Regions from separate parts of the Thioalkalivibrio sp. ALE21 genome, predicted to be linked through region 3. Evidence: predicted binding sites of a transcription regulator. Region 3 holds the regulator's gene; each other region holds the start of a gene.
The links. The regulator sigma-54, encoded in region 3, starts transcription at its own class of promoters, with help from an activator protein. The targets are predictions, from matches to a motif close to TGGCANGNTNCNTGCTT.
Positions count from the first base shown of each region.

Region 1: the regulator sigma-54 is predicted to act here: its motif matches at 5,928-5,944, upstream of D893_RS13040 (pilin).
Region 2: the regulator sigma-54 is predicted to act here: its motif matches at 5,374-5,390, upstream of flgB (flagellar basal body rod protein FlgB).

Region 1 covers NZ_QKMA01000028.1:6,413-14,251, forward strand. The annotation lists gene D893_RS13010 (bifunctional sulfate adenylyltransferase/adenylylsulfate kinase) at 1-1,032, opposite strand, end outside; gene D893_RS13015 (Wzz/FepE/Etk N-terminal domain-containing protein) at 1,080-1,934, opposite strand; gene D893_RS13020 (nucleotide sugar dehydrogenase) at 1,956-3,122, opposite strand; gene D893_RS13025 (MarR family EPS-associated transcriptional regulator) at 3,263-3,589, opposite strand; gene D893_RS13030 (TIGR02281 family clan AA aspartic protease) at 3,931-4,488, opposite strand; gene D893_RS13035 (pilin) at 4,720-5,172, opposite strand; gene D893_RS13040 (pilin) at 5,390-5,860, opposite strand; gene D893_RS13045 (mannose-1-phosphate guanylyltransferase/mannose-6-phosphate isomerase) at 6,088-7,695, opposite strand.
Region 2 covers NZ_QKMA01000015.1:16,462-24,300, reverse strand. The annotation lists gene D893_RS11110 (flagellar basal body P-ring protein FlgI) at 1-147, opposite strand, end outside; gene flgH (flagellar basal body L-ring protein FlgH) at 167-793, opposite strand; gene flgG (flagellar basal-body rod protein FlgG) at 876-1,664, opposite strand; gene flgF (flagellar basal-body rod protein FlgF) at 1,708-2,448, opposite strand; gene flgE (flagellar hook protein FlgE) at 2,484-3,728, opposite strand; gene D893_RS11085 (flagellar hook assembly protein FlgD) at 3,762-4,457, opposite strand; gene flgC (flagellar basal body rod protein FlgC) at 4,468-4,890, opposite strand; gene flgB (flagellar basal body rod protein FlgB) at 4,912-5,322, opposite strand; gene D893_RS11070 (protein-glutamate O-methyltransferase CheR) at 5,510-6,325, opposite strand; gene D893_RS11065 (chemotaxis protein) at 6,521-7,450, opposite strand; gene flgA (flagellar basal body P-ring formation chaperone FlgA) at 7,673-7,839, shown strand, end outside.
Region 3 covers NZ_QKMA01000004.1:56,883-64,721, reverse strand. The annotation lists gene D893_RS05055 (AEC family transporter) at 1-232, shown strand, start outside; gene D893_RS05050 (HPr family phosphocarrier protein) at 236-508, opposite strand; gene D893_RS05045 (PTS sugar transporter subunit IIA) at 480-905, opposite strand; gene rapZ (RNase adapter RapZ) at 910-1,797, opposite strand; gene hprK (HPr(Ser) kinase/phosphatase) at 1,803-2,843, opposite strand; gene D893_RS05030 (PTS sugar transporter subunit IIA) at 2,846-3,310, opposite strand; gene raiA (ribosome-associated translation inhibitor RaiA) at 3,315-3,653, opposite strand; gene D893_RS05020 (RNA polymerase factor sigma-54) at 3,657-5,180, opposite strand; gene lptB (LPS export ABC transporter ATP-binding protein) at 5,265-6,005, opposite strand; gene lptA (lipopolysaccharide transport periplasmic protein LptA) at 6,002-6,544, opposite strand; gene lptC (LPS export ABC transporter periplasmic protein LptC) at 6,541-7,119, opposite strand; gene D893_RS05000 (HAD hydrolase family protein) at 7,116-7,652, opposite strand; gene D893_RS04995 (KpsF/GutQ family sugar-phosphate isomerase) at 7,652-7,839, opposite strand, start outside.

The DNA of each region.
Region 1 (7,839 bases), on a different contig from region 3:
GTCGGCCGGCACGTACTCGGCACGGTCCTCCACGAAACTCATGGCCTGGAACGGCACCATCTCGATGCCGATCTCGTCGGCGTACTTCTGGATCAGTTCCTGGGCGTCGTACGGGCCGTAGAAGTCCTCGCCGTCGGAGCCCGGGCCGGGGCCGGCGTGGTCGCGCCCGACGATGAAGTGGGTGCAGCCATAATTGCGGCGGATGATGGCGTGCCACAGCGCCTCGCGCGGTCCGCCCATGCGCATGGCCAGCGGCAGCAGGCTGAGCTGGGTGGTCTGCTCCGGCGCCTGACGCAGCACGTGCTCGTAGCAACGCACGCGCACGTAGTGATCCACATCGCCCGGGCGGGTCATGCCCACCACCGGGTGGATCAGCAGGTTAGCCTCGGTCTGGCGCGCGGCCATGCGCGTGAGCTCGACATGGGCACGGTGCATGGGATTGCGCGTCTGGAACGCGACCACGCGGTTCCATCCCAGCTTGCGGAAGTACTCGCGCAGCTCCGCCGGGCTGTAGCGATAGTTGCGGAAGTCGTAATGCACCGGGGACTCGACCCCGTGCAGCGTGCCGCCCAGGTACACTGCCCCGGCACGGTTCATCAGGTAGTTGACCGCCGGATGCGCGACGTCGGTGGTGGAGAACACCTGCTGCGCCTCGCGCGCCTTGTCCGGCGTCCAGCGGTCCTCCACGTCCATCACGGCGACCAGCACGCCCTCGGCATCGCGCAGCGCGATTCGGGTGCCCGGCGCGGCCTGCTCGGCGAACGCCTCGCTCACGTCCAGGGTGATGGGCATCGGCCAGAGCTGGCCGTCCGCCAGGCGCATGTTGCCCAGCACGCCGTCGTAGTCGGCCTGCCGCATGAAACCCGTCAGCGGCGAGAAACCGCCGTTCAGCAGCAGTTCAGCATCGCAGATCTGACGCTCGGTCAGATCCCAGCTCGGCATCTCCTGCGCCTGCTCCTTGAGCTCGCGCGCGGTGGATTCGTCAACGTAGCGGTCGCAAAGCGTCCCGCCGTAGGGGGTGATCAGATCCATGGTTACGGGGATTCCTTGTTACAAAGATTGGTCCGTTGGCAAGGGGTTCAGGCCTCGTTGGTGCGCCGGTGCCGGGCGTTGTGCACGAACTCCCAGAAGAACGCAACGAACAGCCCCAGCATGCCGCCCAGCACCACCGACAGCGCGACGATCAGGGAGCGGCTGGGGCCCACGGGGTTTTCGGATTCACTGATCAGATACGTCAGCTCCGTGTCGTGACTCATGGCCTCGATGGTCTCCACCTGCGACTGAGCATCCACGCGCGCAGTGCGCAACTCCACCAGGTCCCGCCGGATATCACCGATCTGCTGGGCCACGATCAGGCCGGTGACCTCGCGTTCTTCGTCCAGTCGCTCGTACAGCGAGTCCAGGTCGGCCCGCAGCAAATCAATCTGACTTTCGAGCTCCGCGACCCGATTTTCCCGGGGCCGGATGCTGCCGGCAAGACTGCGTTCATAACGCGGCCGCAGCCGGTCCGCCAGGGCCCCGGCCACCGCCTCGTGCAGATCCGCCACGTTCTCCGCACCCTCGCGCGTGCTGGTCGACTCCAGCATCAGGCTGTAGTCGGAACCGCGCTCCCGAACGTTCACCCGGGGTCCCCGCTCTTCACCATCAAAGAGCGCCGAACGCTGCTCGGAGATCAGCTCGTCCTCAAGCCGCGTGATCGCCATATCCTGCGAGACGACGTTCCCCAGGCCTCCCGAATACACACGCGGCAGGTCCACCCCCGTGCGATACTCGTATTCCACCGGCTGTGCCAGTGCATACGCCACGCCGGCGAGCACCGTCAGCACGGCCACCCCCAGCAGCGCGGGCAGCCGACGCATCAACACGTCCCACAGGTCGTACAGGCTGATTTCGTGGTCGTAGGGGCGGGTCTGCACACCGGCCGGGTCATTCATGAATCGTTTCCTGTTTGTGAATCAGTCGCTGTTGAACAGGTCGCGGGTGTAGATCTTGTGGGTCTGGTCGCGGATGTCGTCGGTGATGCGGTTGGCGACGATCACGTCGGCCTCGCGCTTGAACTGTTCGAGGTCGCGGATGACCCGGGAGCGGTAGAACTCGTCGTCCGGAAGCTCCGGCTCGTAGACGATCACCTCGATACCCTTGGCCTTGATGCGCTTCATCACGCCCTGGATGGCGGAGGCGCGGAAGTTGTCGGACCCGCTCTTCATCACCAGGCGGTAGATGCCGACCACCTGCGGGTCGCGGGCGATCACGGCATCGGCCACGAAGTCCTTGCGCGTGCGGTTAGCGTCGACGATGGCCTTGACGATGTTATTGGGGATCTCGTCGTAGTTGGCCAGCAGCTGCTTGGTGTCCTTGGGCAGGCAGTAGCCGCCGTAGCCGAAGGAAGGGTTGTTGTAGTGGCTGCCGATGCGCGGGTCCAGGCACACGCCGTCGATGATCTGCCGGGTGTCCAGGCCGTGGGTCTCGGCGTAGCTGTCCAGCTCGTTGAAATAGGCGACGCGCATGGCCAGGTAGGTGTTGGCGAACAGCTTGATCGCCTCGGCCTCGGTGGAGTTGGTGAACAGGATCGGGGTGTCGTCGTCCACGGCGCCTTCGGCCAGCAGGTTGGCGAAGGTTTCGGCGCGATCGGACTGTTCACCGACGATGATCCGCGAGGGGTGCAGGTTGTCGTACAGCGCCCGGCCCTCGCGCAGGAACTCGGGCGAGAACACGACGTTGTCGGTCTCCATCTGCGCCTTGATATCGCGCGTGTAGCCCACGGGCACGGTGGACTTGATGACCATCGTGGCATGCGGGTTGATGGCCAGCACATCGCGGATGACGGATTCGACCGAGCGGGTGTTGAAGTAGTTGGTCTGCGGGTCGTAGTCGGTGGGCGTGGCGATGATAATGAACTCCGCGCCCTGGTACGCCTGCTGCGGATCCAGGGTCGCGGTCAGGTTCAGGGAGCCGTTGCCCAGGAATTCCTCGATCTCGGCATCGATGATCGGCGATTCGCCCCGGTTGATCTTCTCGACCTTCTCCGGCACCACGTCCAGCGCCACCACCTCGTGGTGCTGCGCCAGCAGCACGGCATTCGACAGGCCCACATAACCGGTTCCGGCCACCGCAATCTTCATTCCGTCATCCTTCCTGGTCTGTTTTAATTTCCCGCCCCCGTAGGAGGCCGGCCCTCCGGCCGATCGGGCCCTGGACACGCCCCATCGCGCAGGGGGCTGCGCTCCTACAACACGGCCCCATCGGCCAGGGGGCTGGCCTCCTACCGGCTCTGCCTCAGCTCTTCCTCCAGCGCCGCGATCTCCGCCTGAATGGCGGCATGCTCCTCGCGCTTGCGCTTCAGGAACGCACGGGCCAGCCGGGCCTTTTCCGCCACGCCATGAGGGGTAAGCTTGTACAGGTAGCGGGTCTTGTTCTCACTGCGGGCAAAGTTGCCAGCCTTGACCCAGCCCTTGTCGATCAGCGCCCTCAGGGAATAATGCGCACTGCCCACCGACACCCCCAGCCGTTCCGCCAGTTCGCGCTGGCTCAGCTCGGGATGGTCCTGAAGGATCTTCAGAATTCGATACTGGATCTCGTCTCGCTGCAATTCACCGCCTTCGAGGGGCTTTCGGCACGTCGGTGCCGGGAGGGGCGACCCGCGAATACAATACGCGGGTGCATCCGGACGGCGGCGCACGGCCGGCGCCGTTCAGCCCCTGAACGAATGGAGCATATTGGACCACACCCCCCGTGGACCGGCAAGGACACATCGCCCATCGTGGGAGCGTGCCCGCACGCGAACAGCCTCCCCATCCGCCTGTGGGAGCCTGCTCGCAGGCGAACAGGTTGGGCCCGAGGCAACCGCCCGTCCGTTCGCGGCCGAGGCCGCTCCTACGCACCCCCACATCGGCCTGTGGGAGCCTGCTTGCAGGCGAACCGGGGCACCCCCTACCGCAGGATCAGCGCGTCACCGCTGGGCTCCACCTCCACCCGATCGAGGAAGGTCCGCCCCAGGCGCGCCCGGTGGATGTGATCGTCCGGCACGATCACCGCGCTCACGCCACTGCGGCGGATGCCGCCCACCCGCACTTCATCCAGCGTGACGCGGCGGGCGTTCACGCGGCCGCGCTCGGTACGCAGGTGCACGGTATTGCCGGCGTCGGCGTCCACCCCGGCGCGTTCGGCGTCGCGCTCGCGCAGCATCACCGATTCGGCCTCGCGGTCCACCTCCATGGTGATGGCCCGGCCGTTCACGCCCACGGTCAGGCTGTGCACCCCGCGCGAATCGGTGTACACGGTGACCCCGGGGCCGACGGCTTTCCCTGCGGCACCACCCGCTCCACCCGTCACGCCACCACGCGAAGCCCCCGCCCCGCGGTCCAGCCAGCGGGTCTCCCCCGCGAACTCCACCTGCACACGCCCGCCGCCCGCCTGCAGCACCCGAACCCCGCCGGGACCGCTCTCGCCCTCGGCCACCACGGCCCGCTCGCCGTCCACGGAGATCACCGCTTGCCCATCGAATACCGCGTGGACGGTGATCTCACCCGCAGACAGTGGGGCGACCTGGAGAAACCCCAAACACAGGAGCCACCCGAGGCGACCACCCCAACCCGACGCGAGCTTACTCATGTAATGAGCCCCCCATACCCGGTTACGCGCCCACGCGTGTGCGCAAGGCCAGGGCAAAACGAGGACACGATCATGGTCGATTGGCACTGCCCCGGGAGTTCATTTGGATCACTCTTCGACACATCCTCTCGGGAGGTGCCGCTCGGCCATGTCGTCGGCTGCGGCGCAGTACCAGCCGGCCACGTTGCCGTCATCCGCATAATCCGCATTCTTCGGCCGGAACGTCATGCTCGTGTCCCCGAGCGCCGAGTTGTCCCCATCCCAGCGAATTATGATCGTCAGGCCATCATCCTCGTCGTTTTCCAGCTCCACTTCACGGATATACTTCGCTGGCTCGAAATCATAGCCATCCGTATTCATGCCCTCCAGGCTCCTTCCCTGAGCCACCCTTTCCGCCACGTCCTGGCGCAACCCGGCGGTAATCGTCACACCCTCGGCGGCCTGCGCCCGCGCGGTGTATTCCATATAGGCCGGAACCGCGATCGCGGCCAGGATGCCGATGATCGCCACAACGATCATCAATTCGATCAACGTGAAGCCCTGCGTCGTCCTGCCTGTCATGGTGACTCTCTCCTCGAAGCCCGATAAATGCCTTATGGATTGCCCGGAGCAGCCGACCCTGCAGAGGCCTCTGCACCAGCGCTCAAGCTACAAAAAGCATTTCATGTGCCAAAAATGAGGAGTCAGACACATTTTCTGAAACAAAAAAGGCCGCCCCGAAGGGCGGCCTTTCTCACCGTGCCGAAGAAGACTCCGGCTGACGCTTCACTGCGCTAGATCAGTCGTCGCGGCAACCACCCGGGAGGTGATTTTCGGCCATGCCATCTTCGGCGCAGATCCAGCCCGCAATGTTGTTATTCTCGGGTTCCTCATCGCCCTCACCGTCATCCCAGTCACGGGGATACAGCAGCATACTACCCGACAGGCCCGAATTCTCCGAATCCCAAGTGATAGTAATCGTCGGCCCATCATCGCCTTCAGGAGCATAATCGATAGAGTCGATATATTCACCGCGTTCGAGTTCGGTCGTATCAGGATCAAAATCGACGGTACGACCGGTGGCCACACGCTCAGCGATATCGGTGCGGAGGCCGGAGGTTACGGAAAGTCCTTCTGCCGCCTGGGCACGAGCGGTGTAGTCCTGATAGGCCGGCAGCGCGATGGCGGCCAGGATGCCGATGATCGCGACGACGATCATCAGTTCGATCAGGGTGAAGCCCTTTTGGGCGGAGCGATGCATTTTCTGCATGGTATGTCTCCTTGACATGGATTAGCGGGACCAGAGTCCAGCCACCTTTGGGTAGCCACCCGGAGTCATGCATCACCCATGCCAAAATAATGAAAATGCCTATCTTTCTGTTTATGCGGGATTTCACTTGCGAAGCCCGCTCCAACAGGGGTGACGAATTTCGTCACTCCCAGCAGGGTGACAAATCTCGTCACCCGAGGTGACAAAGCGTGTCACCTACAAGGGGCCTACCCGGTCCTCTGCCCCTCCAGCCGTTCGATATCGTCTTCTCCCAGATAATCCCCCGTCTGCACCTCGATCACCTCCAGCGGCCCCGGACCCGGGTTCGCCAGGCGGTGGATCCCGTGGACGGGGATGTAGGTGGACTGATCCTCGTGCAGGTCGAACACCTGCTCGCCGCGCGTGACGCGGGCGGTGCCGGCGACCACGATCCAGTGTTCGGCGCGGTGGCGGTGTCGCTGCAGGGAGAGTCGCGCGCCGGGGCGCACGTGCAGGTGCTTGACCTGGTAGCGCTCGCCGGTCTCCATGCTGCGGTAGTGGCCCCAGGGGCGGTGCACGGTGGGGTACTGGTGCACCTCGGGGCGGGACTGTTCGCGCAGGCGTTCGACCAGGGCGCGCAGTTCGGGGAGCCTGTCGCGGGGTGCGGCGAACACGGCGTCCGGGGTGGCGATCACGGCCGTGTCCTGCAGGCCGAGGGCGGCGACGAGGGTGTCGTGGCCTTCCACCAGGCTGCGGGTGCAGTCTTCCAGTACGGTGTCGCCGCGGGTGTGGTTGCCCTGTGCGTCCGGGGCCTGCAGGGCGGCCAGCGCCTCCCAGGAGCCGATGTCGGTCCAGCCGGCGTCCAGCGGGGTGACGGCGGCGGCATCGGTGGCTTCCATCACGGCGTAGTCGATGGAGCGCGCGGGGGCCTGGCGGAAGGCCTCGGGGTCGGGGCGGAGGAAGTCGAGGTCGTGCCGGGCGCCGGCGATGGCGGCGCGCGCGGCGCGCGGGATGTCGGGGGCGTGGCGTTCGAGTTCGGCCAGTACGCGCGAGGCGCGGAACAGGAAGATGCCGGCGTTCCACAGGTAGCCGCCCTCTTCCAGGTAGCGCCGGGCGGTGGCGGCGTCGGGCTTTTCGGTAAAGCGGGCCACGCGGGCGCCGGCATCACCCAGTGGCTCACCCCGGCGGATGTAGCCGTAGCCGGTCTCGGGGTGCTCGGGGGAAACGCCGAAGGTGACGAGGTAGCCTTCTTCGGCCAGAGGGGTCGCGCGGGCCACGGCCGCGTGGAAGTCGCGGGTGCGGGCGATGTGGTGATCGGCGGGCAGGACCAGCAGCAGCGGGTCGCGGCCCGCGGCTTCTTCACAGGCGGCGGCCAGGGCGATGGCGGGGGCGGTATTGCGGCCCTCGGGTTCCAGCATCAGTGGCGGCAGGTCGGTGTGGCCGGCACTGCGGAGCTGTTCGGCGGCGAGGAAGCGGTGTTCGGCGCCGACGATGACGCGGGCGAGGGCGAAGCGTGGGGCGGGGTGTGGGGCTGGCCCCGGATCTGGCTCCGCAGCAGGTTCCGGGGGCATCGACCAGGGGGCTGGCCTCCTACAACCAAACCCTGCCCGGTAGGAGGCCGGCCCTCCGGCCGATCGGGCGCCGGAGCTGGTCGGCCGGAGGGCCGGCCTCCCGCGGGGGGTGGTCGAACCGGGGTAAGCGCTGGTTACGCGGGCGAGTGTCTGCTGCAGGAGCGTCGGGCCATCGGCATGCGGCAGGGCCAGGAACTGCTTGGGATGCGCCTCGCGCGAGAGCGGCCACAGGCGCGTCCCGGAACCGCCGGCGAGGATCACGGGCTGGATCACGGTATCGTCCATGTCGGCATCATACCCCAGCGCCGGATCGGCCAGGGGGCTGGCCTCCTACGCCCTCCCTTCCCTGTGGGAGGCCGGCCCTCCGGCCGATTGTGCGTCCGGGCTGTCTCCAGGGCCTGATCGGCCAGGGGGCTGGCCTCCTTGTGT
Region 2 (7,839 bases), on a different contig from region 3:
CCCGGCCTGTTGCTGGGCCTGCTGCTGAATCGCGGTCTGCGCGGAGACACCCTGGCCCCCGAGGGTGACCAGCAGCCCGGCGGAGAGGGCCGCCACCGCGACTTGCCGAAGCCTCCTGCGCATCGCCTGTCGGATTCCTGCCTGCATGCGTCACCTCGTCCTTATGCTAGAAAGGCCAGATCGGGCTGTTGAAGAACCGGGTGATCCACCCGGGGGTGTTGCTGTCGGCGATGAAGCCGGTCCCGCCGTAGGAGATGCGGGCGTCCGCGAGCTGGCCGGAGAGCACTGTGTTGTCGGCGCTCACGTCCTGCGGCCGCACGATGCCGCGCAGCCGCACGTATTCCTCGCCCTGGTTGATGCCCAGCCATTTCTCGCCCTGCACCACCAGGTTGCCGTTGGACAGCACCTCGGCCACGGTGACGGTGATCTCGCCCTCGAGCTGATTGCTCTGGCTGGAGTCGCCCCCGCCATCGAATTCCCGCGAGCTGTTGTTGCTGGCGCCGAACAGGGGACGCCCGGAGCGTGTGGCCTCGCCGCCGAACGCCTCCAGATTGCCGAGGTCGAGGTCGGAGTCCTTGGAGGTGCTGGTCGAGGAGGATTTCTGCGCATCCGTACTTTCGGCCAGGATCACGGTGAGCACGTCTCCCACCCGGCTGGCAGTGGTGTCGGTGAACAGTCCCTGGGACTGCGACGCCTGGAAGATACTGCCGTTGTTCTCGGCCTGCGAGACCGGCTCGGGCGGTTCCACCGCCTGATACTCGGGCGCATCGCCCGGGCGCTCGTCGTGCGGCATGCTGGCGCAGCCGCCCAGCAGCAGGAAGACCAGCGGGACCGCCATGCGGCGGAAGGCGACGGGAATCATGGCGTTCATGGCGTCACCCGATGGTCTGGTTGATGAACTGCAGCGCCTGGTCGGCACTGGAGATGGCCTTGGAGTTCACCTCGTAGGCCCGCTGGGTCTCGATCATGTTCACCAGCTCCTCGGCGATATTCACGTTGGAGGTCTCCAGCGACCCCTGGATCACCGTGCCCACGCCGTTGAGCCCGGGATTGGCCTGCTGCGCCACGCCGGAAGCCGCGGTCTCCTTGAAGATGTTCTCGCCCACCGCCTCCAGGCCCGCGGGGTTCACGAAGTCCGCCAGCTGGATCTGCCCCAGGTCCACCGGTTCGGCCTGCCCCGTAATGCGCGCGGTCACGGTGCCATCCTTGCCGATGTCGATCGACTCGGCATCATCCGGGACAAACAGGCCCGGCTGCAGCGGATAGCCGTTGGACATCACCACCTGGCCGTCGGAATTGACCTGGAAGCTGCCGTCGCGGGTGTAACCGACGTCACCGTTGGGCATCAGCACCTGGAAGAAGCCGTCGCCCTCGATGGCGACGTCCAGAGAGTTCTCGGTCTGCTGCAGGTTGCCCTGTTCGAACATCTTCTCGGTGCTGACCGTGCGCACGCCGGTGCCGATCTGCAGGCCCGAGGGCAGCTGCTGATCCTGGGTGGCCTGGGCGCCGGGCTGGCGCACGGTCTGGTAAATCAGGTCCTCGAACACCGCCCGGTCCTTCTTGAAGCCGGTCGTGTTCGAGTTGGCCAGGTTGTTGGACACGGTCGACATGCGCGTGTCCTGCGCGTCTAGACCGGTCTTGGCAATCCACAGTGCCTGGTTCATGGCGTTTCTCCTGTCAGTCGGGGTGTCTCCGGGATACCCCGGATCAGCCCATGCCGAGCAGCCGGTTGCTGCTCTGTTCCAGCGTGTTGGCGGTGTCCATCATCTTGACCTGCGTCTCATAGGTCCGGGACAGCTCGATCATGCGGGTCAGCGCCTCCACGGTGTTCACGTTGCTGCTCTCCAGCGCGCCGGAGGTCAGCGTCACGTCGGCGTCCGCCGGCGCCTCGCCGCCGTCCGCCATGCGGAAGAGGCCGTCATCCCCGCGCTCGAGGTCCTCCACGTCCGGGTTGACCAGGCGGATGCGCTCGACTGCCGCCAGCGCATCGGCCGGCGCCCCCTGCGGGCGCACGCTGATGGTCCCGTCGGTGCCGATCTCGACCTTCTCCGATGGCGGGATCGCGATCGGGCCGCCGTCCCCCATCACCTGCATGCCGTCGGCGGTGCGCAAAAGACCGAAGCCGTCCACCTGCAGATTGCCGGCGCGGGTGTAGCCCTCCTGACCGTCCGGACCCTGCACCGCGATGAAGCCATCGCCGTTGATCGCCACGTCGAGGTCGCGCCCGGTACTGCGCAGCGTGCCCTTGGAGAAGTCCGCCGCCTCGGTCCCCACCTGCACGTAGTCGCGGGTGTCGTACACCGGTCCGCGAACCGGGACGGTATCCGCCGTTGCCAGCGCCTGACGGAAGCCATCGGTATTGGCATTCGCCAGGTTGTGGTTGTTGACGGACTGGGCGTGCTCGGTCTCCCGGGCCCCGGACATCGCGATGTAGAGAAAACGGTCCATGGTTTGACCTCCCGCAGGATCCTCCGGTTACCGCCCTAGCGGATATTGATGATCGTCTGGGTCACGGTGTCGGCCGTGGAGATGGTCTGGGAGTTGGCCTGGAAGTTGCGTTGGGCCGTGATCAGGTTCACCAGCTCCTGCGCAATATCCACATTGGAGGCCTCCAGGGCCCCGGCCTGGATCTGCCCGGTGCCGCCCGAACCCGGCGCGTTCAGGGTGGGCCCGCCGGAGGCGAAGGTCTCGGCCCAGTTGTTGTTGCCCAGCTGTTCCAGACCCTGCGGGTTATCGAAATTGGCCAGCGTCACCTGGCCCAGCACGTCCGACTGCCCGTTGCTGTAGCGCGCAAACACCACGCCCTCGTTGTCGATATCGATATCGGTCAGCGTGCCCGGGGCAAACCCGTCCTGGTTGAGGTCGCTGACCCCGAAATCGGAGCCGTACTGGGTCGTTCCGGCGAAATCGATGGTGATCTCGTGGTCATCCTCGAAGTTGCCGCCGGGAGTGAAGGTAAAGGTCGCGTCGTCGTCATCCATCGCGTCGAAATCCAGCTCGCCGTTGCCATCGAACGCCAGCTGCTTGGGATCACCCTCGTTGACGACCTCTCCGTTGACGGAGACATAGGCCTCCCACTCGTTGTCATCGGTCTTGGTGAAATAGACCTCCGCGTCCTGGGATTCCCCCTGGCCGTTGTACACCGTCAGCGACGTGGAGAAGTTGTAGCTGTCGGGGACGGCCACGCCGTCATCGGTCTGGAATCCACCGTCGATCACGGGGGAATCCGACTGCAGATTCAGCCGGGCCTCGATATCGGAGGTCACCTGAGGTGCACCCTCGCCGGTCTGCAGCTGCAGGTCGCCCGGAGCACCTCCCAGATCTGCCGGGTCAGTATCACCGTCCTCGACAATGTATCCCTGCAGGTTCTGGCCCTGACTGTTCACCAGGAAGCCATCGCGGTCGACCTGAAACTCGCCGGCGCGCGAATAGACCGTATTGCCGTCATCATTGAGCTGGAAAAAGCCCTCGCCGTCGATGGCCAGGTCCAGACCGTTCTCGGTGAACTCGGTCTGCCCCTGGCTAAACTGCTGGGTCACCGCCAGCAGGCGCGAACCGGCACCGGTGGCCGTCTGCGAGGTCCCGCCGAAGGACTGCGCATAGACGTCCCCGAATTCCGCACGCGATTTCTTGAACCCGGTGGTCCCCGAGTTGGAGATGTTGTCGCCGGTCACGTCCAGGTCGGCCTGGGCCGAGTTCAGTCCGCTCAATCCGATGTTGAAGGGCATGTTCCGTTCCTCCGGTTGTTTTTGGGTCGAACGTCAGCCGGAGATCCGGCGTACGTCGGAAAAGTCGATCTCGCCCACACCCTGCACATTCAGTGCCAGGCCGTTTTTCTCGCCGCCCATGGAGACGCTGTCCACGCGCTGGTTGAGAAAGGTCTCCAGCGATTCGGTGCTCTCCCCGCTGCGCGCGGTCGCCCGTACCTCGTAGACCCCGGCCGGCGCGCGCTGTCCGTTGTCGGTCAGGCCATCCCACTGGAAGTCCTGCAGCCCGGCGCCCATCGCGCCGAGATTCATGCTGCGCACGCGTTCACCAGCTCCGTTCATGATCTCGACCTCCACCGACTCGGCCGAGGCCCCCAGCTCGAACGCGCCGCTCATGCCGCCCTCGGGATCCAGCTGGCCGAACTCCACCGGCACCAGCACGTCCTTGCCAACGAGATTGGCGCCCTGCACCGCCTGGTTCTGGCCCATCGACTGGGCGAAGCCCTCGAACGACTCGTTCAGCTCCTGGATTCCGGTGACGCTGGAGAATTGCGCCATCTGCGCGATGAAGTCCCCGTTTTCCATCGGCTCGAACGGGTCCTGGTTCTGCAGCTGGGTCGTCATCAGCTTGAGGAAGTCCTCCTGTCCCAGTTCTTCGCTCGGCCCCTCCGCCTCCTGGCGGTCGCGCTGGGCCTGGCGGTCGGTGCGAATGCCCGCCCCTTCAAGCATGTCGGGAGTCAGTCCGGTCATCTGCGTTCTCCTAGCCCTGTCCGCCCATCTGCAGCGTGCGCTGCATCAGCTGGCGGGTGGTGTCCATGACTTCGACGTTGGCTTCGTAATTGCGCGAGGCCGACATCATGTTGGCCATCTCCTCCACCACGCTGACTGCGGGCCGGAAGATGTAGCCTTCTTCGTTCGCCTTCGGATGGTTCGGCTCGTAGTGCATGTGCGGCTCGGCATCCGATTCCTCGATGCCCGCCACCTGCACTGGTGTCGCCGTCCCGTCGCGGTTGGCCTGGTCCATCACCGCCTGAAACAGGACATGCTTTCCGCGATAGGCCTCCTCGGCACTGCCAGCCGCCGTATTGGCGTTGGCCAGATTCGAGGACACCGTATTCAGCCGCGCCGACTGCGCCGTCAGCGCCGAGGCCGAGGTATTGAAAAGGTTGAACAGATCACTCACGGCGGTGGCCTCCCGTCAGGTTCAGCGATTGCCCCGGAAGGCATCGCGAATGCCGGAAACCCGGCGGTTAAGAAATTCGAGACTGCTCTGGTACTTGACCGAGTTCTCGGCGAACGCCGCCCGCTCCATCTGCGGATCCACGGTGTTGCCGTCCAGAGATGGCTGTGAAGGAATGCGGTATTTGAGCTCGGCCCCGGTGCCCGCGGCGGCCGTCCCTGGATCCTGATGACCTGCCCGGGTCTGGCTCATCGCCAGCTGCCCGCCACCGCCCCCGTCGGCCGCCTCCAGCTGGCTGCGAAAATCCAGATCGCGCGCCTTGTAGCCGGGGGTGTCGGCATTGGCGATATTCGAGCTCAGAACCTCCATGCGCTGCGAACGCAGGTTCACCGACTCCGGCAGAATCCCGAGTGCCTTGTCCAGCGATATGCTCATCCCGTTCCGTCCGGCCCGCACATGGCGGGCATCCGTTGCCTGACCACGACGATGCAATCGCCGTGCCATTGGCTGCCGGCAAAAGGGAAAAGGATTGGGAGGGATGCCGGCGCGCGGCCGGCCGCGCGGCGAATCGCCGCGCTGGGAAACGAGCACCGGGCCCGTTGCAGGCCCGGCGTGGAGGGGTTCAGCCCTTCAGCCGCAGGACCGAGCCGTACTCGGTGCGCACGGTTTCGTAGGCCTTGCTGTAGGGCCCGACCGTCTCGGAAGCGCCAAGAAACAGATAGCCACCGGGGTTGAGCTGCTTCGCTATACCGTCAAGGACCTGACGCTTGGTCTCGGCCGAGAAATAGATCAGGACGTTGCGGCAGAACACGATGTCAAACTTGCCCAGCGCCGCGTAGCTGTCGACCAGGTTGAGTTTCTGAAACCGGCAGCGGCGCTGCACTTCGGGGATGATCTTGTGCCCCTCGGGCACGGTCTGGAAAAACCGGGACCGCCGCGACTCGCTGAGCCCGCGCACGATGCTCAGACCGTCATAGACTCCCTTGCGGGCATCTTCCAGCACGCCCTCGGACAGGTCCGTCCCGAGAATGCTGACGGGCACCACCCGGCGCGGGCGCGACGCCTCCCATTCCGAGACCACCATCGAGATGCTGTAGGGCTCCTGGCCACTGGAACACCCGGCCGACCAGACCTTGATCGACGACCGAGTGGACGCCAGCTCCGGGAGGATCACGTGGCGCAGGATCTCGAACGGAAAACCGTCGCGAAACCAGGAGGTTTCGTTGGTGGTCATCGCGTCGATGACGCGCGTGCGCAGCTTCGGGCTGGGGGCCTTGCGCAGCGCGTGCAGCAGCTCCGGCACGTCCTTGTAGCCGAATTCATCCAGCAGGCGGGACAGCCGGCTGGACACCAGGTACTGGCGGCTGTCCCCCAGCACCAGGCCACAGCACTCGGAGAGAAAGCGCGCGAATTCTTCGTAGTCACGGGAATCGATCACGCACACATCTCCGCCTTGACGCGTGCCGGGCCCGTCCGCCGTCCGCTGGTTGTTCGGTTCGATGATTCCATGCCGCCACAGTATAGGGCTTCGAGGCGGCCTTGCGGGAGTCCGCAGCCTGCAAAGGGGCGGCAAGCGCCGGCCACCCGCCCCGGCCGGGCCGGCAACCCCTCGCCCCCGGCAACCACCGACATCTCAGGCGGTCTTGTTGATCTGTTCCAGGACCGCACTGGCCAGTTCGTCCGGGTTGAACTTGGAGAGGAACGCATCCGCACCGGCCCGACGCACCATGTCGGTATTGAATTCGCCGCTGAGCGAGGAATGCAGCAGCACCCGCAGCGGTCGCAGCCGCTCGTTCTCGCGGATCTTTGCCGTCAGGGTGTAACCGTCCATGCGCGGCATTTCGATATCCGAGATCACCAGCTCGACCGTGTCGTGGATCGGGCCCTCTGCGGCTTTCTCCTCCAGGTAATCCAGGGCTTCACGCCCGTCCTTGCACAGCACGTAGGGCCACTCGAGCCCCTGGATGGCGCTTTCGATCTGGCGGCGGGCCACCACCGAATCGTCGGCGATGACGATTTCCCGACGCTCGGGTGTCTGCTCGGCCACCGCGGAACGCACGCTTTCCGACACCTCGGTGGGCAGCGGATTGACCAGCGACAGCACGCGCTCCACGTCGATGATCTCCACCAGCTTGTTGTCGAGTTCGGTGACCGCCACCAGAAACGACTCGCGCCCGGTGCCGCGCGGGGGCGACTTCACCTGGTCCCAGTTGACGTTCACGATCCGATCCACCGCCGATACCATGAAGCCCTGCACCGAGCGGTTGAACTCCGTGATCACAACCTTCTGCTGCCCGTCCGCCCCGGCCCGGGTCGACTGCATGCCCATCGCCCGCGCCAGATCGATGATCGGCACGGTCTTGTCCCGCAGGGTCGTGACACCCCGCACCACCCCGGCGGAGCCGGGAATCTGGCGCAACTGCGGCAGCGGAATCACCTCGCGCACCTTGAACACGTTGATCCCGAAGGTCTGCGTGCCGCCCAGATAGAACAGCAGAAGCTCCATCCGGTTCTGCCCGACCATCTGCGTGCGCTGGTTCACGTCGTCAATAAACTGACTCACGGTTCTCGCCCCCTGGGTTGTTCTCCCTGCTAACGGCCGCGCCGGCGGGAGCTTGAACCACGCATCGGGCGTGCAGGACAGGCCCGGATACCATGGCACGGAATCTGCATGCATCCCGCTACGAAGACACAGGGTCAACGGTGACCGGACATGCACCTTCTCAAGTTACAGGCTTTGCTCCCGTACCGCAGCCCGGGCCGCAGCGGGGGTGCGCTTCTCCTGATGCTCGCGCTCCTCGCCCCGGGCGCGCAAGCGGAGATCGAGCCGGTGCAGAACATCCGTGACAGCGCGGAACGGTTCCTGCACCAGCAGCTGGGGGAGCACAACGGTGACGATGTGGAGGTGCAACTCGGTCATGTCGACGAGCGCCTGCGCCTCAAGCGCTGCGA
Region 3 (7,839 bases):
GGCGCCGGCGGTGGCGCTGGGACTGGTGTGGCTGCTGGGCATGGAGGGGATCCCCGCGACCGGGACGGTGCTGGAGGCGGCCATGCCGGCGATGGTGCTGGGGCTGGTGTTCTGTGACCGCTTCGGGCTGGATACCGGGCTGTACGCGGCCGCGGTGACCCTGACCACGGCCCTTTCGCTGGTTACCCTGCCGCTGTGGTTCGCCCTGGCCGGCGGTCTTCTGGGGGGATGAGCCTCAGGATTCCTCGCCGAAGCGGTCGGCGACCAGTTCGGTCAGGGCATCCAGCGCCGCCTCGGCATCCTCTGCGCCGTCGGTGCGGATCGTGATCTCCGAGCCCTGCGCGGCGGCCAGCATCATCACCCCCATGATGCTCTTGCCGTTCACTTCCTGATCGTTGCGGGCGACGGTGACATCGGCGGTGTACTGACTGGCGAGGCTGACGAACTTCGCGGCGGCCCGGGCATGCATGCCCAGCCGGTTAACGATGGGAACTGCGCGCTGCGGCATCGCTGGATTCCTGGTCGCAGAGAAGGATTCCGTCATGGCCCCCGGACAGCGCCTTGTTGACCAGTTCGCTCAGGGGTAGATGGCGGTAGTTGAGTACGCGGACGAGCATCGGCAGGTTGACGCCCGCGATCACGCGCGCGTTGTGTCCGCGCGCCACGCGGCTGGCCACGTTGGCCGGCGTGGAGCCGAACATGTCGGTCAGGACCAGCACACCGGCACCGCTGTCGAGGGTTTCCATGCGGGCGCGCGCCTGCGCCTGAATATCGTCCGGATCGTCGCTTTGCGACATCGCCATGGACTCGCAGTCCTCGGGCAGGTCTCCCAGCATGCTCTGCGCGGTCTGCAGGAGTGTGTCGCCCAGGTTTTGATGCGTGATCAGGATCAGACCGACGCCCATGGAACTACTCCGTTTCAGGGGAGAGAGAATCGAGCTCGCGATGACGGGTGCTAACAGTAACATGTTCCCGCTCGCGCCACGCAGCCGCCAGCCGTTCCACCAGGTAGACCGAGCGGTGGCGCCCGCCGGTGCAGCCGATGGAGACCGTGGCATAGCTGCGATGGTCCGCCACCAGCCGCGGGATCCAGGTGTCGAGGAAGCCGTGGATGGATTCGAACATCGCCCCGACCTCGCCATGGCTGTCGAGGAAACCCGCCACCGCCGGATCCAGCCCGGTCAGCGGCGCCAGTTCACGCTCGTAGTGGGGGTTGGGCAGACAGCGCACGTCGAACACGAAATCGGAATCCAGCGGCGAGCCGTGCTTGAAGCCGAAGGACTGGAACAGCAGGGACAGGCCGGCGGTCTCGCGGCTGCCGACCCGGCCCCGCAACGTGCGCGCGAGGTCATGCATCGACAGCCGGCTGGTGTCCACGGTCAGGTCGGCCTCCACCGCCACGTGCCCCAGCCAGGTCCGTTCCATGCCGATCGCTTCCACCAGCGGGATGCCGTCGCGAGCCAGCGGATGCCGCCTGCGGGTCAGGTGGTAGCGGCGCAGCAGGACCTCGTCGGAGGCATTGAGGAACAGCACCTCGACCTCCAGGCCCGATCCGCGCAGCTCGCCCAGCAGCTTGCCGAAGCCGCTGAGGGCGTCGAGGCCCGAACGGACGTCCACGCCCACGGCCAGGTGGCGGTCACCGCCGGTGTCGTAATGGCCGCTGCGGACCTTCTCCACCAGTTCCGGCAGCATCGGCAGCGGAAGGTTGTCGACGCAGAAGTAGCCGGCGTCCTCCAGGGTATGCAGGGCGACGGTCTTGCCGGAACCCGACAGACCACTGACCAGCAGCAGACGCATGTCGGTCAGCCCTCGGGATCGGGGTTGGGGACCGTGGTGCTGGGCCCGCCGATGTGGAAGATGGACTCCTCCTGCTGATCCTCGCCCATCTGGCGCCGCTGGCGGGCGCGCAGGTCGTCCCCGGCGATGTAGCCCTGCATGTGCAGCAGGTGATTGCGGACCGCGGCCTCGATCATGACCGCGATGTTGCGCCCCGGCGCCACCGGCAGGCTGATCAGCGGGATGCGCAGGCCGAGGATCTCGCTTTCGCCGCGACGCCCGTTCAGACGATCGTCCGGCACCGGCGAGGGCTCGTTGTGGTCGCGCAGATCGATGATCAGGCGCAGATATTTGCCGCCCTTGATCGCCGAGTCGCCGTACATCGCGCGGATGTTGAGCACGCCCAGGCCGCGCACCTCGAGCAGGTCCTGGAGCAGGGCGGGGCAGTGTCCGCGCACGATATCGGGGGCAATGCGCGCGAATTCGGGGGCATCATCGGCGATCAGCCGATGGCCCCGCGAGATCAGTTCCAGCGCTACCTCGCTCTTGCCGACGCTCGACGCCCCCGAGATCAGCACGCCGATCCCGAGGATCTCCATGAACACCCCGTGGCGCACCTCGAAATGAGCGAGGCGCTGCTGCAGGAAATAGCGGAGCAGGGCGATGACTTCGTGCGAGGAGGTGCGAGTGCACAGTATCACTGGTAGAGGGTCGTCACCAGCGTGGGGCATGCGCGGGAACGGGCAGGTGTCCTCGGCGAAAATCACCATGGTGGTGCCGGTGCGGGCCATCTCCAGCACAAGGTGGTCACGCTGTTCGTCGGACAGGCCGGCGATGTAGCGGGCCTCGTAGTCGCCGATGACCTGGATGCGGTTGGGGCGGATCAGGTTGAGATGGCCGGCCAGCGGCAGGTCGCCATCGCCGACTCCCAGGAGTTCGCGGTCGCCCGCGGCCTCCTCCCCGTGGACGTAGCGCAGGTCCAGACGGCTCCCCATCGCCCGCGTGAGCGCGGCGATGGTGATGTTGCTCGCGGTGCCGTCGCCTGCCGCCTCCGCCCGGTCGGCCATGGTCAGGTGTCTCCCAGGGCCCGGGTGAGGGCCTGCTGGACCCCCGCGCTGTCCGCGGCGCGCCGGATGCCGGCGAGGGTGTCCGGCTGCGACAGGCCGCGTGCGAGCTGGGCCAGCAGGTCCAGGTGTTCGCTGGTGGCCTCTTCCGGCACCAGCAGGGCGATCAGGATGTCCACCGGTTCGTGGTCCATGGCCTCGAAATCCACGCCCTGATCCAGACGCAGGACCGCGATGCGGGGCGTATCCAGCTCGGCCAGACGGCCGTGCGGAATCGCCACGCCATGGCCGAGCCCGGTGGAGCCCAGTTTTTCGCGGGCCGACATGGCTTCGAACGCGGCGCTGGCCGCCAGCCCGTCCGCGGCCCCGTCCACCAGCAGATCGGCGAGGGTTTCCAGCGCTCGTTTCTTGCTGGAGCAGTCGGCTTCCAGTCCGATGCGCTCCGGGGTGATGAGCTCGGCCGGGTTCATCGGTTTACGGGGTCTGTTCGCGGTTGCGCTGGTGGCCTTCGGCGCGATGATGGTCCTTGACCTTCTCCTTGTGCTTGATCAGCTGGCGGTCGACCTTGTCGATCAGGCCGTCGATGGCGGCGTACATGTCGTCGTGGCTGGCCTCGGCGTGGATGTGGTTGCCGGTGACCTGCAGATTCGCTTCCGCCTTGTTGTGCAGCTTCTGCGTCTTCTCGTGGGTCAGCACCACGTGCACGTCGATCACCTTGTCGAAGTGGCGTTCCAGCTTCTCGAATTTCTCGTTGACGTAGTCGCGCAGGGCGTCGGTGATTTCGACGTGGTGTCCGGTGAGGTTGATCTGCATGGGTCAGGCTCCTTTCGGTTTGCTTCCGGTCGGCATGGCGGCCATCTGGCGGCGTTCGCTGGAGGATGGCAGGTTCATGCCCTCCCGGTATTTGGCCACGGTACGTCGGGCCACGTTGATGCCCCGATCCGCCAGGATCTGGGCGAGGCGGGAATCGCTGAGCGGTTTGCCCGGCGTTTCCTCTTCGATGAGTTCGCGGATCATGGCACGAATCGCGGTCGCGGAGCATTCCCCGCCGTCGCTGGTGCCCACGTGACTGGAGAAGAAATACTTGAATTCGAACACTCCGCGGGGGGTGTGCATGTATTTCTGCGTGGTCACCCGCGAGATCGTGGACTCGTGCATCTCCAGGGCTTCGGCGATGTCGCGCAGGATCAGCGGCTGCATCGCCACCTCGCCGTGTTCCAGGAACCCCTGCTGGCGTTCGACGATCGCTCGCGCTACGCGCAGGAGGGTGTCGTTGCGGCTGTGCAGGCTCTTGATGAACCACCGCGCCTCCTGCAGCTGGTCGCGCATGAATGCGCTGTCGCGGGCATCGGAGACCTGGCGGACCATGCCGGCGTAGAGGTCGTTGACGCGAATGCGCGGGGCGATCTCGGGATTCAGGTCGACCTGCCAGCCCTGGTCGGTATGACGCACGTAGACATCCGGGACCACGTATTCCGGCGGCGTCTCGCTGATCTGGGCGCCGGGACGCGGGTTGAGCGTACGGATCAGGTCCAGGGCCGCGGCCAGCTCGTCGGCATCGCGCACGCCGCTCTGGCGCTGCAGTGCCTTGTAGTCACGCCGGGCAAGGGCGTCCATGCCGTGTTCCAGGACCGCGCGCGCGGCTTCGCGCGAGGGCGCGTCCGGCGCCAGCTCGCCCAGCTGGACCTCCAGGCACTCGCGCAGATCCAGCGACCCGACCCCGAGGGGGTCGCAGTGCTGCAGCCAGTGGCGCACTGCCTCCACCTCGTCGGTGCCGACCGGGGTGTCCTCGCCCTGACTGATGGTGTCGGCCAGGGTCTCGACGTCCCCCTCGAGGTAACCGTCGCCGTTGATGGTGTCGATCAGGGCGGCGCCGATGCGCTGGTCACGCGGGGTCAGGTGCGACAGATGCAGCTGCCACAGCAGGTGGTCCTGCAGGCCACCGCCATCGTCGTCCGAGGTGTTTTCCAGGGGATCGCGGTCGTCCAGTCCGCGCGGGCTGGCGCTGGCGTCGTAGATGTCTTCCCAGCGGGTGTCGGTCACCAGTTCGTCGGGGATGACATCCTCCGAACCGCCGGCGTCCACCGTTTCGCCGGTGCCGGCGGCGGCATCGCTGGCGGTCTCGTTCTCGCCCTCGGTGCCGGGGTCCGGGGTTTCTTCGCCATCGGCGCCGAGTTCGTCGTCCTCGGCCTGTTCCAGCATGGGGTTGCTTTCCAGCGCCTGCTGGATCTCGGCCTGGAGCTCCAGCGTCGAGAGCTGCAACAGCCGGATGGCCTGCTGCAGCTGCGGCGTCATGGTCAGCGTCTGACCGAGCTGCAGGTTCAGCCCGGGCTTCAGCATGAGTTGGGAGAGGCGTTGTTCACCATAAGTGAATAGTAATCCCTTGTTGTGGCCTTGTGCACCGGCCGGATGTGGCGATCGGTGTCACAGGCGGAAATTTTCGCCGAGGTAGACCTCGCGCACGCGGGCATCGTCCAGCAGTTCCTCCGGCGTTCCCGCGCTCAGAAGGTGCCCCTCGCTGAGGATGTAGGCGCGGTGGCAGATGCCCAGGGTCTCGCGCACGTTGTGGTCCGAGATTAGTACGCCGATGCCGCGTTCGGCCAGGTGGCGGATCACTTCCTGGATCTCGCTGACCGAGATCGGGTCGACCCCGGCGAAGGGTTCGTCCAGGCAGATAAACCGCGGATCACCGGCCAGCGCACGGGCGATCTCGGCGCGCCGCCGTTCGCCTCCGGACAACGCGATGCCGGGGCTGTGGCGCACGGTTTCGAGCTGGAATTCCTCGATCAGGGCATCGCCAATGCGGCGGCGCTCGTGGCGGTCCAGTCCGGGCCGCAGTTCCAGCACTGCCTGCAGGTTGTCCTGGACCGACAGGCGGCGGAAGATCGAGGCCTCCTGCGGGAGATAGCCCAGCCCGGCGCGGGCGCGTTCGTGGATGGGGGCCTGCGTGATGTCGCGCCCGCCCAGGGTGATGCGCCCGGTATTGGGCCGGATCAGGCCGACCAGACTGTAGAAACAGGTGGTCTTGCCGGCCCCGTTGGGTCCCAGCAGGCCGACCACCTCGCCGGGCACCAGGTCCACGTCCATTGCGTCCAGCACGGTACGCTGGCCATAGCGCTTGCTCAGCTCGCGGGCGACCAGATGGCCGTCGGCCGCGGGCCTCATGGATCGTCCTCGCGTGGCTGCAGGCGGATGTGCACGCGCTCGTCGTCGGTGTCGCCGCGTTCCGCGCGGATCACGTCGCGCTCGAGGTCATAGGTGATGCGCTGCCCGCGGGCATCCTCGGCGGCGGTGATGACGCGCGCCCGTTCGGTCAGGATCACGCGTTCCTCGTCGAGGAAATAGTCGATGCGCAGCCCTTCGGCGATGCGCATCTCGCCGGTCTCGGGATCGGGCGACTCCAGGCGTGCGGGCTCGCCGTGGGCCTCGATCTCGTAGGGGCGGCGCTCGCGCATGTGCACGATCACGCGGTCTGCTTCCAGCGTGGCATCGCCGCGCACCACGATTACGTCGCCGGTGTAGGTGCCGGTGCCCGCGCGTTCGTCCATCTCGGCGTGGTCCGCGGTGATCTCCACCGGCAGGGCATCCTCGCGGCCGGTCGCCGGCGGGGCTGCCAGGATCAGTGCGAGTACGCCCGCCACGGCAAGCAGCGGGGCCGGTCGGCGGATGCCCGCGCGGCGATGTTCGGTTGTGGCCGGGTTCATTCCGGGCGGTCCTCCTGCGGCAGGTCGCTGTACAGCGTGTAGACCTCGGCGAGCAGTTCAATGGTATCCGCTTGCGGGTCGGCGCGCAGGCCGGTACCCCGCTGGAACAGTCCCGGCTGTTCCAGAGTGCTCGACGCCGACGAGGTCGTCAGCCGGGTGTCCAGCGCCACGCGCACGTCGCGCGACTCGATCACCGTGCGCACGCGCTCGTTGCGTTCGGGGCGCACGCCGCGGGTGTGGCCGAAGGTATGCAGCAGTTCGCGATCGGGCTGATGCGCCGCGCGCGGGGCCCGCCAGGTCCAGTTCAGGCCCCGTTGGTCCAGCAGATCCAGCTCCGGGTCATCGATGAACTGGACCGCATCCCGGTCGTATTCGCGCAGCCGCGACCCCTGCAGGCGGTGGGTGGGCCGCCCGTCCTCGCCAGTGACATGCGCGGTAAACCCCTCGATCTGCAGCGTGGGTTCGGCGTCGGCCGCGGGTTCGGCAGGCGGCTCGGCCGCTGCCGGCCCGGCGAGCAGGAGCCCGGTGGTCAGCAGCCGGGCGGCGAGCAGGGCGCGACGCGGATCCGGGTTCATGCGTGCAGGTAGCTTTCGAGCACGGCCTCGAGGCGGCCGCGCGCGGCCAGCAGGTCCTCGCAGACTTCGCGCACCGCGCCGCGCCCGCCATCGGCCGTGGTGACCCACTGCGCGTGCTGGCGCACGAACGGATGGGCGTCGCCGACCGCGATGCCCAGGGCAACCCTGCGCATCGCCGGCAGATCGACCACGTCGTCGCCCACGAACGCGGCCTCGGCGGCGCGGTGCCCGGTCTGCTCCAGCAATTGCGCCAGCGCGGCGCCCTTGTCCCGCCGGCCCTGGATGCAGTGACGGATGCCCAGATCCCGCAGGCGATGCTCCACGACCGCCGACTGCCGCCCGGTGAGGATTGCGACCTCCAGCCCGTCGTCCATGGCCATGCGCAGGCCGTGGCCGTCGCGGCTGTGGAAGGCCTTGTACTGTTCGCCACCGTCGCCGAGAAACAGCGCGCCGTCGGTCAGCACGCCGTCGACGTCCAGGATCAACAGTCGGGTGGTCCGCTGCAGGGTGGAAAGGTCGGTTTCGGTGTTCATCAGGCCACCCCCGCGCGCAGCAGGTCGTGCATGTTGATGACCCCCTGCAGGCGGCGGTCGGCGTCGGCCACCGGCAGGGCGTTGATCCGGCGGCTCTCCATCATCTCCAGGGCCTCGGCCGCCAGCCAGTCGGCACCGGCGGTGTGGCCGTCGCGGGTCATGACCTCGCCGATGGTCAGGCTGTCGA